Salinarimonas sp.: one gene and its partner. Each later gene encodes a partner of the first gene's protein in a complex. Links are inferred from orthologs where the notes say so. Each region holds a gene or a part of one and is shown on either strand. Other genes may lie near its edges.

Region 1 (6,056 bases):
GTCGCGGGCGTCGTTGTCGTGGAGCGGGTCCTCGAACCAGGCGATCCCGGCATCCTCCAGGGCGCGGGCCAGGAGGAGGGCCGCGTCGAGGCCGATGCCTTCGTTGGCGTCGATGGCGAGCATGACCGCGTCCCCGACCGCCTCGCGCACCCGGCGCACCCGGTCGATGTCCGCGGTCAGGCCGTGGCTCGTGCCGACGAGCAGCTTGAGCCTCGCATGGCCCTGCCCGACGAGCATCCGGGCCGTCTCGACGAGCTCGTCGCGATCGTAGCCGGGAAAGCCGAAGGTGACGTAGACGTCGGCGGCGTCGGAGTGCCCCCCGAGAAGCTGCGCGACGGTGCGCCCTGCCGCCTTCCCGGCCAGATCCCAGCAGGCGAGATCGATGCAGGACCTGGCCGCGAGATTGATGCCGCTCATGCGCCCGCGCTCGGAGGCGAGCGCCGCGAGACGCGCGTCGACGGCCTCGACGTCACGCGGGTCGAGCCCGACCACCGCGGGACCGAGGTGATGGTTCACGACGGCCGCCGTGCCGTGCGCGAGGAAGCGGCCGGTCATCCCGATACCGGCGAGGCCGTCGTCGGTCTCGATCTCGCAGACGACCCGCACCGCGTCCGGGATCGGCTTGCCCGAGACCGGCAGCGTGCCGCGCACGCGATGCACGCTGGCGACGACCTTGGCGATCTTCATCGGCTCCATCTCCCTGCCCGGGCGAGCACCGCCCTTCGGGGCGCAGCATGCGCACGCGGCGCCCGGCTGCCAAGCCGTGAGGTCCGCTCTCCCGCACGGCCCGCGCGCCGCCCTCTTTCCCGGCAGCCGTGCCGCCCTAGCTCTGCAGGAGACCGATCATCCATCGCCACCACGAGGCACGCCATGCAGAGCGCCCTCATCGTTTTGGGCGAGTTTCTTCTCCTCGTCGCCGTGATCGGCTTCGCGGTCCGCGAAGTCTGGACGCTCAGGCGCGAGAAGCGCCAGGCGGAGCGAGAGGGCGCGCGTCCGGCCGCCCGCGAGGATGCCGGCGAGTAGGCCCGACCATCAGCCGTGAATGCCGGCTTCGAGGTTCCGGGCGGACCAGCCCCGGCGCATCTTCACGTGCGTTCGCACGAGATGCCCTCACTTGTTCAGGAGCATGATCAGCGCGAAGCCGACCTCGTGGCCCGAGCCCTCCGGCTGGGTCGGCGCGCTCGACGCCATCACGCCGATGCCGCCGACGAGGCCGATCATCGTCGTGACGTAGAGGGTGGCGGCTGCGAGGGCGAGCGGGCGCTTGAACATGACGAGACCTCCGTGCGTGAGGTCTCGTGTAGCGAGCCGTGCCGGAACCGAGCCTGAGCGGCCCGTTCAGCTTCGCTTCATGTGGCGGCGGCCGGTCGCGCTCAGGCGACGAGCCCCGCGAGATGCAGGACGACGCCCGCCCCCGCCGCCCCGGCCAGCACGACGAGCATGCCCGCCTCGAAGCGGAACACGGCGAGGAGCGCCGCCGCCGAAAGCAGCGTCGCCCACGGGTCGACGCTCCCGAGGACCGGCGCCGCGAAATCGAGCCCGGCGGTGAGGACCGGCACGGTCTCGCGGAAGAGGACGTGGATCGAGAACCAGAGCGCGAGGTTCAGGATCACGCCCACCACCGCCGCCGTGATCGCCGAGAGCGTGCCGGCGAGCGGCCTGTTCTCGCGCAGGCGTTCGATCCAGGGCGCGCCGAGGAAGATCCACAGGAAGCAGGGCGCGAAGGTGACCCAGGTCGCGAGCAGCCCACCGAGCGCGCCGGCCAGCACCGGGTCGAGCCCTCCCGGATCGCGGAAGGCGGCGAGGAAGCCGACATATTGCAGGACCATGATCAGCGGCCCCGGCGTCGTCTCCGCCATGCCGAGACCATCGAGCATCTCGCCGGGCGCGAGCCAGCCATAGGCCTCCACCGCCTGCTGCGCGACATAGGCGAGGACGGCGTAGGCGCCGCCGAAGGTCACCATCGCCATCTGCGAGAAGAACAGCGCGATCTGCGTGTAGGTGTCCGTCGGCCCGAGCGCGAGGAAGAGCGCGGCCACGGGAACGAGCCAGATCGTGAGGCACACGCCCGCGACTCGCAGCGTCGCGCGCGCGGTCGGCCTCGCGTGCGGCGGCAGGCGATCGCCGACGAGGTAGTCGCCGCGCGGATCGTCGGCGGCCTGTGCGTTCTTCGGCGGCGGCAGGAAGGCGGGCGCGCCCGCGCGCGCGGCCAGGAAGCCGATCAGGCCCGCGCCGATGACGATGACCGGGAAAGGCACCGAGAAGAAGAAGATGCCGACGAAGGCCGCCGCTGCGAGCGCCCACATCGCGCCGTTGCGCAGGGCCTTGCCCGAGAGCCTCGCCAGCGCCTGGAGAACGATGGCGAGAACCGCCGCCTTCAGCCCGAAGAACAGGGCCGCGACGAAGCCGACGTTCCCGTAGAGCGCGTAGACGATGGACAGCGCCAGGATCGAGACGGCGCCCGGCAGGATGAACAAGAGCCCCGCCATCACGCCGCCGAGCGTCCGGTGGGTGAGCCAGCCGAGATAGGTGGCGAGCTGCTGCGCCTCCGGGCCGGGCAGCAGCATGCAATAGTTCAAGGCGTGCAGGAACCGGCTCTCCGAGACCCAGCGCTTCTCCTCGACGACGATGCGGTGCATCACCGCGATCTGCCCCGCCGGCCCGCCGAAGGAGAGCGCGGCGACCCGCGCCCAGACCCGGAAGGCCTCGCCGAGGCTCGGATGCGCCGGCGCGCCGGCGGGCGCATCGGTGGGCGGCGCGCCGCTCTCGGCCGTCGGCTTCGTCATCGGGGTGTCTCCGGGTCGCGTTCGCGCAACGAAGCTAGCGCAGGCGCTGGCGCGCGTCAGGGGCGCGCTTGCGCTCGGACTTCGGCACCTTCGCCGCGATGCCGTAATGCCGCTCGCGCCGCTCCATCTCCTCCCAGACCTGGCGCGGCTCGATCCCGGCGCCGGCCCACAGGACCGTGAGATGATAGATCAGGTCGGCGCTCTCGGCGACGATCCGGCCGGTATCGCCGCCCTGCGCGTCGAGCGCGGTCTCGACGGCTTCCTCGGCGAGCTTCTTGCCCATCTTGGGCAGGCCCGCGGCGAGAAGCCGGGCGGTCTTCGAGGTCGCCACGTCCTCGTTCCGGGCGGCGAGGACGGCGCGGTACAGACGGTCGATGGCGTCGCTCATCAGCCTCTGATGCGCGATTCGCGTGACGCGGCGATGACGAGGGCGGTCACACCGCCGCGAAGCGGGCGAAATCGGCCACGACCCGCTCGTAGACGGGGCGCTTGAAGGGGATGATCAGCTCCGGCAGGCGCTCGAGCCGCTCCCAGCGCCAGGCCTCGAACTCGGGCGCGTGCCCGGCCGGGGAGGCGATGTCGATCTCGCTCTCCTCGCCCTCGAAGCGGAAGGCGAACCATTTCTGCGTCTGGCCGCGCCATTTGCCCTTCCAGGCCTGCGCGGCGACCGTGTCGGGCAGGTCGTAGGCGTACCAATCGGCCGCCTCGCCGAGGAGGCTGGCGCTCGAGACGTTGGTCTCCTCGAGCAGCTCGCGACGCGCCGCGAGGAGCGGATCCTCGCCCGGGTCGATGCCGCCCTGCGGCATCTGCCAGACATAGGGGCCCTCGACGTGCTCCGGGCCGGATTCGGGGATACGCTTGCCGACGAAGACGAGACCTTCGCGGTTGAACAAAGCGACGCCGACACAAGGGCGGTAGGGCGGCTTCTCGTCTGGCATCCTAGCCTCCGGTGGGGACGGCGAGCGTGGCGGAGACCGGCGTCAGGCGCACGCCCCGCCGCTCGGCCTCGGCGGCCCAGGCGGCGATGCGCTCCACCGTCATCGGCAGCGCGCTCGCGGTGGCGAACGCGAAGCCGCGATCCCGGGCGAGGGTCTCCAGCCGGGCGAGCGCGGCGTCGATCCGGTCGGGATCGGGGACGGTGTCCAGAACGAGATCGGCCTGCGCCGCCGGGAGGCCCAGCGCGCCGGCGAGCGCCGGTGCGCGCGTCCGCGAGGAGGAGCCGTCGTCGACGAAGCCGAGCCCACGCCCGCCGATCTCGGCGAGGATCGGCCGAAATGCCGCGTCGTCGGCGGTGAGCCGCCCGCCCATGAAGTTCACCACGCCGACATAGCCGGTGAAGCGCCCCATCAGCCAATGCAGCCGGTCGCGATTGTCGTCGGCGGAGGCGGCGGTGGTGAGCGTATGCGGGCCCGGGTCGCTGGCGGGGTAGTCGAAGGGCTCCATCGGCGCCTGCAGGAAGATCTCGTGCCCGTCCTCTCGCGCTCGCGCCACGTGCCGGTCGAGATCGCCGCCATAGGGTGCGAAGGCGAGGCTGACGTCGCCCGGGAGCCGGTCGATGGCCTCGGCGGTACCCGTCTGGCTGATGCCGAGCCCGGTGACCAGGATGGCGACCCGTGTGCTCTCGGAAGCCACGAGCGGCGCGGCCGGGCGCGCGTAGACGGAAAGCGGCGTCGCGCCGTCCTCGCCGATGCGCGGCAGGAGCCCGTAGCGTGTGCGCTCGACGAGGCGCGGGTCCGGCGCCGGGGCGAGACCGCCGCCGGCGAGATCGGCCTGCGAGGGCGCCGCGGAGCCGTCCTGCGGCACCTGGATGATCAAGGCGCCCGAATCGGCCGCGCCGTCGGGGCGCATCACGTCGACGCCGGAGGCGCGCTCCACCTCGACGGCGGTCGCCCGCGGTCCCTGGCGCGGCAGGTCCTGGATCAGGGCGAGGCCGCTCTGCGGCGGGCTCGCGGCCGCGCCTTCGGGGGATGCGCCGTCGCGGATCTCGACGACGGCGTGCGGCTCGCCGCCCATCGGATCGTCGGCGAGGGCGAGATAGCCGCCGATCAGGGCGGCGGACGCCATCAGCGCGCCGGAGGCGATCCGCCCGAGCGGCAGCCGCGCCAGCGGCGAGCGCGCCCAGGCCGAGGGCTTCCTCGCCTCGCGATCCGCGCCGAGCGGCGTCGTCAGGTCGTCGGATGCGCTGGACACAGGACCCGTCTCCGCTCCCCTCACCCGTGATACCGGCCCTCTCGCCGGGGCCGAATCGCAACGGCCCGCCTCCAATGTCGAGCATCGAAGGCGGGCCGTCGAGTGCAGGGTGGCGACACGGCGGACGAAGCGCCGCCGCGTCGCGGCTTATCCTCAGTTCGGAACCGTCTCGGCCTCGGGCTCGCGCGCGGCGGAGTCGATCGCCGTCTCGATGCGCTCGCCGCGCAGGATCGCGATGGCGGCGGCGATCTGCGTGTCGTCCTCGGGATCCGGCGGCACGTAGGCGGAGGACGCGGGCATCTCCTCCTCCTCGCCGTTGGAGAGGTGGCCGCGCAGGCCCGCCTCGCCCTCGACCGCATCGCGACCGCGAAGCTCCTCGGGGACGTTCTGCAGCACGATCGTGTCCGGATCGATGCCCACCGCCTGGATGGAGCGGCCGGACGGCGTGTAGTAGCGCGCCGTGGTCAGGCGCAGCGCGCCCGTTCCGCCGAGGGGAATGATGGTCTGCACCGATCCCTTGCCGAAGGAGCGCGTGCCGATGACCGTGGCGCGCTCGTGGTCCTGAAGGGCGCCGGCGACGATCTCGGACGCGGAGGCCGACCCGCCGTTGACGAGCACCACGACCTGCTTGCCGTCGGTGAGGTCGCCCGAGCGGGCGGAGAAGCGCTGCGTCTCGGCCGCGTTTCGGCCCCGGGTCGAGACGATCTCGCCGCGGTCGAGGAACGCGTCGGACACCATGATCGCCTGGTCGAGCAGGCCGCCCGGATTGTTGCGCAGGTCGAGCACGAAGCCCTTGAGCCGCTCCTCGCCGATCTCCTCGGTGAGCTCGGCGATGGCCTTCTCGAGGTTCGGGTAGGTCTGCTCGTTGAACTGCGTCACGCGCAGGTAGCCGACGTCGTCCTCGGCGCGCCAACGCACCGGGCGGATGCGGATGATGTCACGGGTGATCGAGACCGTGATCGGCTCGGCGCCCTCGCCGCGGCGGATCCGCAGATCGACCGAGGAATTGACCGGGCCCCGCATCAGGTCGACGGCCTGGTTCAGGGTCAGGCCCTGCACCTCCTCGCCGTCGATATGGGT
Region 2 (4,571 bases), 1.1 Mb from region 1 along the record:
CCCGATCGCGTTCGAGGCGGCGGTCGACGCGGCAGGCGGGCCGTCCCCGGCGGCGGCCGTGCTGCTGGCCGGGCTCAACTCCCCGGGACGCGTGACGGTCGTCGCGCCCGTCGGCGCGCTGGATCCGCTGGTCGACCTTCTGCGCCGCTTCGGCGCGCGCGTCGCCTTGGAGACGCGCGACGAGACGTGCGCCATCGTCCTCGAGGGCCAGCCGGAGCTGCACGGCGTTCACGTCCGCGCGGACGCCGTGGCCGGCGCCTCGCCGCTTTCGCCATCCGAGCGGCCCGGCGCCGACGCCGACGCGCTCGCAACGAGGGAGCCTCCCGCATGGGGTTCGTGATCGCCGTCGACGGGCCGGCCGCTTCCGGCAAGGGGACGCTGTCGAAGCGCATCGCCGCGCATTACGGGCTCGCGCATCTCGATACCGGCCTGCTCTATCGCGCGGTGGCGCGGCTCCTGCTCGACAAGAGCCGCGCGCTCGACGACGAGCAGGCCGCCGCCGCGGCCGCCTACGCGCTCAACCTCGCCTACATGGACGAGAGCCGGCTGCGCGGAGCGGAGATGGGCGAGGCGGCCTCCCGCGTCTCGGTGATCCCCGCCGTGCGCGCGGCCTTGCTCGACCGGCAGCGCGATTTCGCGGCCCAGGAACCCGGCGCCGTCCTCGACGGCCGCGACATCGGCACGGTGGTGTGCCCGGAGGCCGCCGTGAAGCTGTTCGTCACGGCGAGCCCGGAGGAGCGGGCGCGGCGACGGCACCGCGAGCTCGTCGACCGCGGCGACGCGCCGCCCTACGAGAGCGTGCTCGCCGACATCCGCGCCCGCGACGCCCGCGATACGGGCCGGGCGTCCGCGCCGCTGCGTCAGGCGCAGGACGCGATCCTGCTCGACACGACCGAGCTCGACATCGACGCCGCCCTCGCCCGGGCGATCGCCGTCGTCGAGGAGGTGCGCGGCGCTTCGTCGCTTCCGTAAGGCGCCCACTAGCCTCGATCCGTCGCCGGCTGGCATGCTCCTCGCTTGAACCGCGCTCGGGGGGCTCTCCAGACGAGGAGGCCGAGGCGATGTGGGCGTTGCGTGTCGGCGGGAGTTCCCGCCTGGGCGGCTTGACCGCCCTTCTCCTCGCGGCTGCGGTCGCGAGCGTCGGGCCGGCTCGGACCGCGCAGGCCGAGACCGAGGTGGACGTCGCGCTGGTGCTCGCCGTCGACATCTCCTTCTCCATGGACACCGACGAGCAGGAGCTCCAGCGCGCCGGCTTCGTCGAGGCCCTGCGCTCGCCGGAAGTGCACGAGGCGATCGATCGCGGGTTGATCGGGCAGATCGCGGTTACCTATGTCGAATGGGCGGGCGTCGCCGATCGGCACGTGATCGTGCCCTGGACGCTGGTCGACGGCCCGGAGAGCGCCGTCCGCTTCGCCGAGGACCTCGAGTTCGAGCGCATCCACCGGGCGCGCCGGACCTCGATCTCCAACGCCATCGAGTTCGGGCTCGAGATGCTCGAGGAGAGCGGCGTGCGGGCGTTGCGCCAGGTGATCGACATCTCCGGCGACGGGCCGAACAACGAGGGTCGCTGGGTGACGGTGGCGCGCGATCGCGCGATCGAGCGCGGCGTGACCATCAACGGCCTCCCGATCATGCTCAAGCGGCCGGGCTATCTCGATATTCACAATCTGGACGAATACTACATCGACTGCGTCATCGGCGGCCCGGGGGCCTTCGTCGTGCCCGTGCGCGCGCCCGAGGAGTTCGTCGACGCGATCCGCACCAAGCTCGTGCTCGAGATCGCCGGCGAGGCGCCCGACGAGCCGTTGATCGAGCTCGCCCAGGTCGACGTTCCGACCGACTGCCTGATCGGCGAGCGGCAATGGGAGCACCGAAACCGTTTCTGAGAGGAGGCGTCATTCCGGGACGACCAGGATCGCGATCCGCGATCCCGGCGCCTCGGCGTCGGCGGCGAGCGCGAGCAGCTCCTCGTAATAGACGTCCTCGACGACGAGCCCCTCCTGGTCGAGATGGGCGGTGAGCGCCTCGTAGGCGTCGCCGATCTCGGCGTAGGCGCCCGCGTGCACCGTGCGCATGGCGTAGCCGGACGGCGTCGCCCCGAAAACGAGACGCGGGGCGGCGGCGAGCGCGGCGTCCGCCTCTTCCGGCTCCGGCGCGCGGGCGAGCGGCAGGTGCAAGACGAAGCCGACCATGAGATCGTCGCCGCCCTCGAAGGCGACGAGCGGCGCCCCGGCCGCGGAGAGCCCGCCGGCGGCGAGGCCGTCCTCCAGGACGCGCGTGGCCTCTTGCAGGGCGGCGAAGACGTCGTCCCAGGGCGCGCGCTCCCGCAGGAGAGCCGCCGGCCGGTCCACCAGCCGCACCGTCTCCACCGTCGGCGCGACGAAGACGCCGTCCTGCGCCGCGGCGGCGGAGGATTCCGACGCGAGGGCGATCGCGAGCGCCGTCAGAGCATGCCGTGCCTGCGTGCGAATGCCTGCCAAGCGACCTCCTCCCCTGCCGGTGGCTCCGCGACGATATACGGAGCGGTACGGCGGGGCGAGCCCCCCTGGCATTCCGCTCCACCCTGTCGCATATGTAGCCGCGTCCGTTCCGGCTCGCCCAGGCAGCTTCCCAGGTATCGCCCCATGTCCCCCCTCGCGCACCGCCGCTTTCTCAAGATGAACGGCATCGGCAACGAGATCGTCGTGCTGGATCTGCGCGGGACCGACATACGCGTGCGGCCGGAGGAGGCGCGGGCGATCGCGCGCGATCCGGCCTCGCGCTTCGACCAGCTGATGGTCGTGCACGATGGGCGCATCACCGGCGTCGACGCCGACATGAAGATCTACAATACCGACGGCTCGGAATCGGGCGCCTGCGGCAACGGCACCCGCTGCGTCGCCTGGGCGCTGACGCGCGATCCCGCGATGGGCGACCCCGCGAGGACGACGCTGACCTTGCGCACGAAGGCGGGCGTCCTGCCCGTCACGATCGACGGGGAGTGGACCTTCACCGTCGACATGGGCGCGCCGAAGCTCGCCTGGCAGGACATCCCCCTGCGCGACCCCTTCCCGGATACCCGCACCATCGAGCTGCAGATCGGCCCGATCGACGATCCGATCCTGCACTCGCCGGCGGCGGTCAACATGGGCAATCCCCACGCGATCTTCTTCGTCGACGACGTCGACGCCTACGATCTCGCCAGGATCGGCCCGCTGCTCGAGAACCACCCGATCTTTCCCGAGCGCGCGAACATCTCCCTCGCCGAGATCGTCTCGGAGAGCCGCATCCGGCTGCGCGTCTGGGAGCGCGGGGCGGGCATCACCCGGGCCTGCGGCTCGGCCGCCTGCGCCGCCCTCGTCGCCGCCGCGCGCAAGACGCTCACCGGGCGCGAGGCCGTGGTGGCGCTGCCCGGCGGCGAGCTGACGATCCGTTGGCGCGAGCGCGACGACCACGTGCTGATGACGGGGCCCGTCGCGCTCGAGCACGAGGGCCGGTTCGCCCCCGCTCTGTTCGCGGATCGCGCGGAGAGCGCCTGATGGCGGGGGCCGACGCCCCTCCCGCGCCGGAGATCCACACCTTCGGCTGCCGGCTGAACATCGCCGAGAGCGAGGCGATCGCCCGGCGCATGGAGGCGGCGGGCCTCACCGACGCGGTCGTCGTCAACACCTGCGCCGTGACCACCGAGGCGACGCGCCAGGCCCGCCAGGCGATCCGCCGGATCGGGCGCGAGCGGCCCGGGGCGCGCGTCGTCGTCACCGGCTGCGCGGCGCAGGTGGAGCCGGACGCCTTCGCGGCGATGCCGGAGGTCGCCCACCTCGTCGGCAACGAAGAGAAGCTCGAGGCCGAAACCTGGACGCGCCTCGCGCGGCCCGACGCGCCGCGCCGCCTCCTCTCCGACGTGATGCAGGCGCGCACGGCCCGCGCCCCGGACGCCGCGCCGCCGCGGGGGCGCACCCGCGCCTTCGTCCAGGTCCAGACCGGCTGCGACCACCGCTGCACCTTCTGCGTCATCCCCTTCGGCCGGGGGAATTCCCGCTCCGTGCCGCTGCCGGTCGTGATCGAGACCGTGCGCGCCCAGGTGGAAGCCGGCGCGCTGGAGGTCGTCCTCACCGGCGTCGACCTGACGAGCTGGGGCGGCGATCTCGACGGCGCGCCCCGCCTCGGCGCGCTGGTGAAGGCCATCCTCGCCGCGGTCCCGGACCTGCCGCGGCTGCGCCTCTCCTCCATCGATTCGGTGGAGGTGGACCCCGATCTCGTCGAGGCGATCGCCACCGAGCCCCGGCTGATGCCGCACCTGCACCTGTCGCTGCAGGCGGGCGACGACCTGATCCTCAAGCGCATGAAGCGCCGCCATTCCCGCGCGGACGCGATCCGCCTCTGCGCCGAGCTGCGCGCGGCCAGGCCCGAAATCGTGTTCGGGGCGGACGTCATCGCGGGCTTTCCCACCGAGACCGAGGCGATGTTCGCCCGCTCCCTCGATCTCGTGGCGGAATGCGGGCTCACCCATCTCCACGTCTTCCCCTATTCGCCGCGCCCCGGCACCCCGGCCGCGCGCATGCCCCCGGTCCCCGGTCCGGTGGTCAAGGAGC

The links. The genes of interacting proteins can lie anywhere in the genome.
Region 2: the proteins of ABL310_RS18705 (region 1) and dapF are in contact, whole or in part, in a solved structure (PDB 5YGU), measured with the Escherichia coli proteins. The link is inferred for Salinarimonas sp. from one-to-one orthologs.

What each region holds. Positions count from the first base shown.
Region 1 is NZ_CP157794.1:4,003,191-4,009,246, forward strand. Bases 1,973-4,801 are described here. They hold ABL310_RS18705 (RNA pyrophosphohydrolase), read right to left. Parts: upstream 3,725-4,801; coding sequence 3,221-3,724; downstream 1,973-3,220. Other genes in these bases: chrA (chromate efflux transporter), read right to left, coding at 1,973-2,786; hisE (phosphoribosyl-ATP diphosphatase), read right to left, coding at 2,821-3,174; ABL310_RS18710 (divergent polysaccharide deacetylase family protein), read right to left, coding at 3,726-4,801. In the rest of the region: ABL310_RS18680 (mandelate racemase/muconate lactonizing enzyme family protein), read right to left, coding at 1-687; ABL310_RS18685 (hypothetical protein), read left to right, coding at 871-1,023; ABL310_RS18690 (hypothetical protein), read right to left, coding at 1,111-1,272; more of chrA, read right to left, coding at 1,374-1,972; more of ABL310_RS18710, read right to left, coding at 4,802-4,976; ABL310_RS18715 (S41 family peptidase), read right to left, coding at 5,130-6,056. UniProt on the Escherichia coli protein: Master regulator of 5'-end-dependent mRNA decay.
Region 2 is NZ_CP157794.1:5,081,262-5,085,832, forward strand. Bases 1,614-4,571 are described here. They hold dapF (diaminopimelate epimerase), read left to right. Parts: upstream 1,614-2,624; coding sequence 2,625-3,518; downstream 3,519-4,571. Other genes in these bases: ABL310_RS23590 (DUF1194 domain-containing protein), read left to right, coding at 1,614-1,886; ABL310_RS23595 (hypothetical protein), read right to left, coding at 1,896-2,480; mtaB (tRNA (N(6)-L-threonylcarbamoyladenosine(37)-C(2))-methylthiotransferase MtaB), read left to right, coding at 3,518-4,571. Outside these bases: ABL310_RS23580 (hypothetical protein), read left to right, coding at 1-340; cmk ((d)CMP kinase), read left to right, coding at 328-972; more of ABL310_RS23590, read left to right, coding at 1,062-1,613. UniProt on the Escherichia coli protein: Involved in the succinylase branch of the L-lysine biosynthesis and in the biosynthesis of the pentapeptide incorporated in the peptidoglycan moiety. Catalyzes the stereoinversion of LL-2,6-diaminopimelate (L,L-DAP) to meso-diaminopimelate (meso-DAP).